DNA from 2 places in the Rhizobium sp. SYY.PMSO genome. Region 1 is predicted to be linked to the other one. Evidence: riboswitches for the same ligand, from Rfam matches in the RefSeq annotation. Region 1 holds a riboswitch; the other holds the start of a gene.

The links. Region 1 has a riboswitch for fluoride ahead of ACJJVH_RS32085 (ABC transporter ATP-binding protein). Riboswitches for the same ligand answer to the same signal wherever they lie in the genome.
Region 2: linked by a shared signal. The riboswitch ahead of ACJJVH_RS31415 (DUF190 domain-containing protein) and the one ahead of ACJJVH_RS32085 (ABC transporter ATP-binding protein) in region 1 are both predicted to bind fluoride.

Annotation. Positions count from the first base shown of each region.
Region 1 covers NZ_CP177351.1:1,171,095-1,174,503, reverse strand. The annotation lists gene ACJJVH_RS32090 (MFS transporter) at 1-867, shown strand, start outside; gene ACJJVH_RS32085 (ABC transporter ATP-binding protein) at 974-1,861, opposite strand; fluoride riboswitch at 1,888-1,948, opposite strand; gene ACJJVH_RS32080 (MutS-related protein) at 2,063-3,409, opposite strand, start outside.
Region 2 covers NZ_CP177351.1:1,027,281-1,030,689, forward strand. The annotation lists gene ACJJVH_RS31405 (FadR/GntR family transcriptional regulator) at 1-221, shown strand, start outside; gene ACJJVH_RS31410 (cold-shock protein) at 544-747, shown strand; fluoride riboswitch at 1,091-1,166, shown strand; gene ACJJVH_RS31415 (DUF190 domain-containing protein) at 1,255-3,093, shown strand; gene crcB (fluoride efflux transporter CrcB) at 3,145-3,409, opposite strand, start outside.

The DNA of each region.
Region 1 (3,409 bases):
CTCATCATTCTGGAAAGGGTGGGCAAGGCAATCCGCAATCCGCCTCGCGATGTCATGCTCTCGCACGCCGGCGCGCGCATCGGGCAATATGGTTTTGTATTCGGGATCCATGAGGCGATGGATCAATTCGGCGCCATGTGCGGTCCCCTGATCATCGCTGCGGTCATTGCGCATCGCGGAAGCTATCGAGAAGCATTCGCGATCCTCGTGATTCCGGCTGTCTTCAACCTGACCATGCTCATGCTTGCACGGCTTCTTTACCCGGATCCCGGCCCATTGGACGAACATAGTCTGTCGGCGAAGGGGCAGTTCCCCGGTGCTTTCTGGGTCTATCTTGCCGGAGCGGGATTGGTCGCGGCCGGCTTTGCCGACTATCCGGTCATAGCCTACCACTTTCAGGTCAGTGGGACGGTGACGGGACAGTGGATAGCAATCTTCTATGCGATCGCAATGGGAGTGAGTGGAACGGCATCCATGATTTTTGGCAGAATGTTCGACCACCATGGCTTTAAAATCCTTTTGCCGCTCACGATCGTCTGCGCCGCTTCCGCGCCGCTCGTCTTTCTAGGTAATTTCTGGATTGCCCTGCTAGGTGCTGGAATCTGGGGAATTGGAATGGGAGTGCATGAATCGATTATTCCGGCCGCCGTATCTCCCATGGTCGGGGAGGACAGAAGGGCATCGGCCTTCGGTCTTTTTACCGCCGGCTATGGCGTAGCCTGGTTCCTCGGCAGCGCGACCATCGGCTGGTTATACGACAAGAGCATTTCCGACGTCATAATCTTCTCGGCTCTATGTCAGGTTCTGGCGCTGCCGCTGCTTTGGCGGGTGAGCCGGTTTCACAAGTCGGTCATGTCCCGGACATGAGGCAACCATTTGCCGCCTTCCAAGCAATGAATCTCGGTGCTGCGAGAACAGTCTGGGATGCAGCACGAGCGAAACCCCGCACCGCAGCTCAGGTTCTGCTATCCGGCTAGCTGGCTCGAAGCGTTCTTGGTCTGGCGTTCAGGAATGCTTTTACCCAGGGATGGGGAGATTTATGCAGGAAGCGCGGTTCGCAAAGCGTGACAATCTCGCCGTCAAACAATGCTGCCGCGCGATCGCAGATCTCGAAAAGCGTATCGACGTCATGAGTGACAAGAATGACGGCAATGTTCTGAACTCGGGCCATGTCATGGATAAGGGAGTCGATCTGTTCCGCCATAATCACGTCAAGCCCGGTAGTTGGTTCATCGAGCAGCAGCAGTTCGGGATCGGTGGCGATCGCCCGTGCAAGGCCGGCGCGCTTTGCCATGCCGCCGGACAGTTCACCCGGAAGCCTGTCGGCTACGTCTGCCGGCAGGCCGGCCGCAGCGATCTTCACATCCGCAATCTCATGCAGAAGATCGTCCGGCAGTCCGCTGAGATGCCTGAGCGGGACTGCGACATTCTCCCGCACAGTCAATGTTGAAAAGAGCGCATTGTGCTGGAAAAGTACCCCGCAACGTGATGCGATCCTGCGCAACTCCGCATCCCGGGCAGAGTAAATGTCGGTGCCGAACATCTCAACGATCCCGTCGTCGGGTGGCAGCAGCCCCATGATGCATTTGAGGAGCAGAGATTTGCCCGACCCGGAGTTGCCAACGATGCCGACGATTTCTCCCCGATCGACAGAAAGGTCGATGCCGCGATGAAGCGGTCTGCCTGCGATGGAGGTGCGAAGCTCATGCAGCCGCAGGACGGACGGGCTGCGGTCGCCGCCGTTCAGGCGCGAAGGTTCCGTAAATTTCCTCCCTCGGTCCCGCAGGGACGAACAGACGGTATCCTGTGGATCGAAGTTTCCTGACAACGTCTCCGGAGTGTTGGCAATCTCATATTCCATGACTTCTCCCACCGTTCCATCGGGTTGAACTGGCAGGGGTCATCAGCCATGACGGCGGTTGAGGGAGACACCATTCCCTTTCGATTGACGATCATGCGGGCCATGAGCCGAACGTGGCCGGCAATTCCCCTGACCCGCGAGGCGTAAGAGCTATCGGATCAAGTTTTCGGTAGACTGCGCAAACGTCAGGGGAGGCTTACGTTAGCCGGCATCCTGAGGGACCTTGAAGATTCGCTCATAGAGGTCGACGCCATAACTCTGCGACAGCGGCCTGGCTTCGTTAAGCTGAAAGCTTCTGCTGCCATCTTCACGGCGCTCGGCACGCAGGAAAAGCACATGCGGGTCGTCGATGAAGGCCCGGGCGAACTCGTACATATGCGAGACGAAAAAGACCGTGACGGCGTTCTCGCGCAATGCGGCCACGATCTGCTTCGCGATCTCGGATCCTTCCTCCTCGTGAGTGGCAGCGAAAGACTCGTTGAATAGAACGATCGCTTTGCGATGCATTCGATCGGCGATCCCGCTCATACGCACCAGCTCTTCGTCGAACTTGCCGCTGCGCATCGAGCGATCCTCCTGCCGCTTGAAATGGGTAAAAAGCCCGCTGTGCAACGAGGATTCGAAGGCGTCGGCGGTAACAAACATCCCGCATTGGAGCATCAATTGCGCGAGCCCGACGCTGCGCAAGAAGGTCGATTTTCCGCCGCGGTTGGCTCCCATGATGATGACGAGAGGCCTGTCATCCGCAATTATGCTATTGCCGACCGGAGGCCGTTTCATCGTCAGCGCGAGACAGACATCCCGCAGATTGCGGCAATTGAATATGCCGTCCTTGTTCTTCGGTACTGGAAAAGCGACACTTTCCCCGATCTCTTCAAGATGCTCCCACAAGTTGAGGCAGCCGATATAGAAGGCCAGTTCGGCACGAAACGCGCCGATGAAACTCAACACATGCCTAGCTGACTGGTAGACGGCATCCGAAATCAGGCCGAGGCCTCTTCCCTGCAGTTCGCCAAAGGCCTGCGCTCCGGCATCATCCCGTGGTTGCAGCTGGAGTGTATAGCTCTGGGCACCGGGCGTAAACGCTCGGCGAACCCAGCTCAGGTCACGCTTCTGCGGCTTGCGAAGCATCGTTTCAACCGCCTTGCCGCCGCCGCCGACATGCGCGCTGAGAAGAAGACCGCTTTTGAATGTCAGGTTATCGAGATCCGCACGGGCGGCGGCCAGATAGTCGTTGTCGAGATCGCGCTCCAGTGTTGCAAAGAGCTGCCGAAAGCCGCGTGACGTAAAGCGATGGGCGCTTGCCGAGCAGATGTCGCGAAGGCGCCCAAGGATATCGAGGCAGCTTTGCAGCGTTCTCACGCCGCTGCCAACCATCGAAGAGGGGTCCCGGCCGTAAAGGCTGAAGCTCCAGCTATGCTCGCGATTCAGCGGCTCTATGGCGAGCTGGTAAAATCGACGCACGGTTGCCGCGTTTGCGATGCAATCTTTCATGATGTCCTGGCGGTAGAGGATGGTCGGAACGTCATTCGTCCATGCCTCAAGGCA
Region 2 (3,409 bases), 140 kb from region 1:
CGTTCATGCGGTCGCTCGGCGGGCTTATCGAGGCGGCGCTTGTCGGCATGTTCCGCATGAGCGCGCCTCCTGCGAGCAACGGGTTTGGCAATATAGCCGATACGCATATGGCCATCGTCGATGCCATCGCCGCGGGCGACGGCGCGGCGGCGCACAAGGCGATGGAGTTCGTCATCAACGATGGACGGCGTCACGTCCTTGAAGCGTTTGCCGCTGCCTGACGCATCCGGACCGGCCCGGCTTCACCAGCAACGGATGATCCGGGGCGCGATTTTAGGCGGATAGAACATTTTCGCGAGGCAATGGAGGCAGGCACCGCGCGCCGGAGCGGCAATGGCCGCCATGAGAGCATGGATTGAACATGCGCGGGCCAAAGGATAGAAAGGCGTGTGCCAAAGGATAGAAAGGCGTGTGCCGAGCGGGCTTTTCATATTGTAGATCCCGAAGTACGTACAATCGAGTGCAGCAGCATAGCGGCTTGATCTGGCAAAGGCTGACCGCTAGGTTAGCGCCGCGATCACGCGACAAAACAAGAGGATTCTCATGCCGACAGGCAAAGTTAAGTTTTTCAACACCGACAAGGGCTTTGGCTTCATTACGCCGGAAACCGGCGGAGCTGACGTATTCGTCCATGTCTCCGCTCTGCAATACGGCGACGTGCTGAGAGAGGGCCAGTCCGTTTCCTACGATCTGGGCCAGGATCGCAAGACCGGCAAGTCCAAGGCGGAAAACGTCAGGCCGCTCTGATGACCTAGCGTCGGCTGCCGCGCCGCCATCTGAATGCCTTCCACGATCCGGCGCAGGAAAATGACCTTGCACCGAGGCCAAGACCGGCAGGCGTGGAGTGCAGGAGCGCAAGGCGCGGCAACCGCATAGGTTGCCGCGATCAAACAAACCGTCTGCGACCCGTAAGTCGAGTACGATTGTCGCGAGGGGGCCATCCCCCTCCGATGACATGTCGGGATCGTGCTCCGCCGCCCTGCCGGCGAGACTGCCGCCCTGTTCGGCAAGCGGTTCAGATTATCGGTTGCGGATAGGCAGGGAGATTTGTCGATGCCGCCGTTGACAAGTTCTGCTGCAATGCGGTAAGTGCGTTTCCGGCAATGGATTCTGCCGGGTTCTTCGCAACCAAACCGCCCTGACAGGCTGATGACTCCTACTCAACTGTGATTTTCTCGCAGTGGGAGTCCTGTGCCTGTCATTCGCCCCCAAAAGCGATGACGGCGAACTCTCCGACTGCGTTCGGAGACAGACATGTCGTTTGCTTATTTGACTGGCCGTTTTTCGCAGATCGGCACCTTGTTGAAATGGGCTGCCGCGGTAATCCCCATGGCTGCAGCCGTCGGTTCCCTCTGCGCTCTCTTCCTCTGGGCGCTCGATCGAGCCACCGAAACTCGTTTCGAATACCCTTTCCTGCTCTTCGCACTGCCGGTCGCCGGCTTCTTCATAGCACTGGTCTATCACTGGATCGGACGTTCGGCCGAGGGAGGCAACAACCTCATCGTCGACCAAATCCATGAACCGGGCGCAGGCGTGCCGCTGCGCATGGCTCCGCTGATCCTCGTTTCGACGGTTCTCACCCACCTGTTCGGCGGCTCGGCCGGACGCGAGGGGACGGCGGTGCAACTCGGCGGCAGCCTGGCAAGCGCGGTCGGCAAGGCTTTTCGGCTGGATTCCTCGGAAATCCGCCTGATGCTCATGGCAGGCATCGCAGCGGGATTTGGAGCAGTCTTCGGCACGCCGATCGCCGGAGCCGTATTCGCCCTCGAAGTGCTCACCGTCGGGCGCATCCAGTACGAAGCCCTGATACCCTGCCTGATTGCGGCCGTCACGGGAGACTGGGTCTGCCATCTCTGGGGCATCCATCATGTCGCATATCCCATTGCATTCGGGTCGGGCGCCCCTTTCGAACTCGATATCAAACTATTCGCCGAGGTTGCCGTTGCCGGGATCGCATTCGGCCTGATCGGCCAGATATTCGCAGAAACGTCGCACGGGCTTCAAACGCTTTGGAAGCGGCTGTTTCCGTTCGCCCCCTTCCGCCCGGTCGTCGGCGGCCTTTTGGTCATCGGCCTCGTCTACGCCCTTGGAACGCGTTCCTATCTCGGCCTCGGCGTCTGGTCGCCAAATCCGGCGGATCCGACAATTCTCGGCTTTTTCGATCCGTCGCGGGCCGATTACTGGAGCTGGCTGCTCAAGCTGGTTTTCACCGTCATAACGCTGAGCGCCGGCTTCAAGGGCGGAGAGGTCACGCCCCTCTTCTTCATCGGCGCGGCTCTCGGCCACGCCATCGCGCAGCTGATCGGCGCCCCCGTCGATCTGTTCGCCGGCCTGGGCTTCGTGGCGGTATTCGCCGCGGCCTCCAATACCCCGCTTGCCTGCACCATTATGGGGCTTGAGCTCTTCGGTGCAGGCAACACGGTCTACATCGCGACCGCCTGCTTCATCGCATACGTCTTCAGCGGACACTCCGGCATCTACCTGTCGCAGCGCATCGGCGTTCCCAAAAACGATGCCGGGCTCATTCCGCCCGACGTCTCGCTCCGGGAGGTTCGGGAAATTGGCCGGCCCGCCCCCGTGACAAGCCTGCTTGACCGCCTCGGGCGGCAAGCCTCGGCCGCTCGAACCAAAACTCCATCGATCAAGGATCAGGAAATGCAGTTTTCACATGCGCTGACCCATAGCGACGTCGGCATGATAAGAATCTATTTGAAGCCCCGCGAAAAGATGCCGAGCAAAGGAGCTCGCAGCCTCTGGAGCTCCCGCCCCCTCTATCGCGAGCTGGTCCTCGAAGCGAAGAACGCCGGGCTGATGAACGCCGTGGCGCACCACACCCATTATGGCTACAGCAATCACGGCAAAGTGGAGGATTTCGGCAGCGAGATTCGCAATCCGGAGCTGACGATGTGCGTCGAAATCATCGGTCATCGCCATGAACTGGAGAATTTCGTCCGGAGACATGGCGGGATGCTGCATGACAAGGTCATCATCTTCAAGCATCTGGAGCACTGGTCCATCAGCAATCTGCACCTCGTCGAAAAGACGATCATCCCGCAGAGCGAGGACGACGAAACGATCGCGGATGCCGGTTGATCACCGGAACATGGCGAAGCGTGTTTCGGCACGCTTCCGCCTCAACGGAGGTCATGAGGCTTCCTCCTCGATTGCATTCTGCGCCACCTCGTCCACACCGCCGTTCAGGCGTTCGGCCGCGAGATAGCCTGCCGTCACCGATGCGAGGCAGAGCGCGACGGAGATGGCGATATTCAGAACCGCCCTGCCCACCGCTCCGGCCTTGAGAAGCTCCAGCGTCTGCAGGCTGAAGGACGAGAAGGTCGTAAACCCTCCGCAAATCCCCACCATGAAGAACGTCCGTCCGACATCCGAGATGGGAAAGCGGCCATGCTCC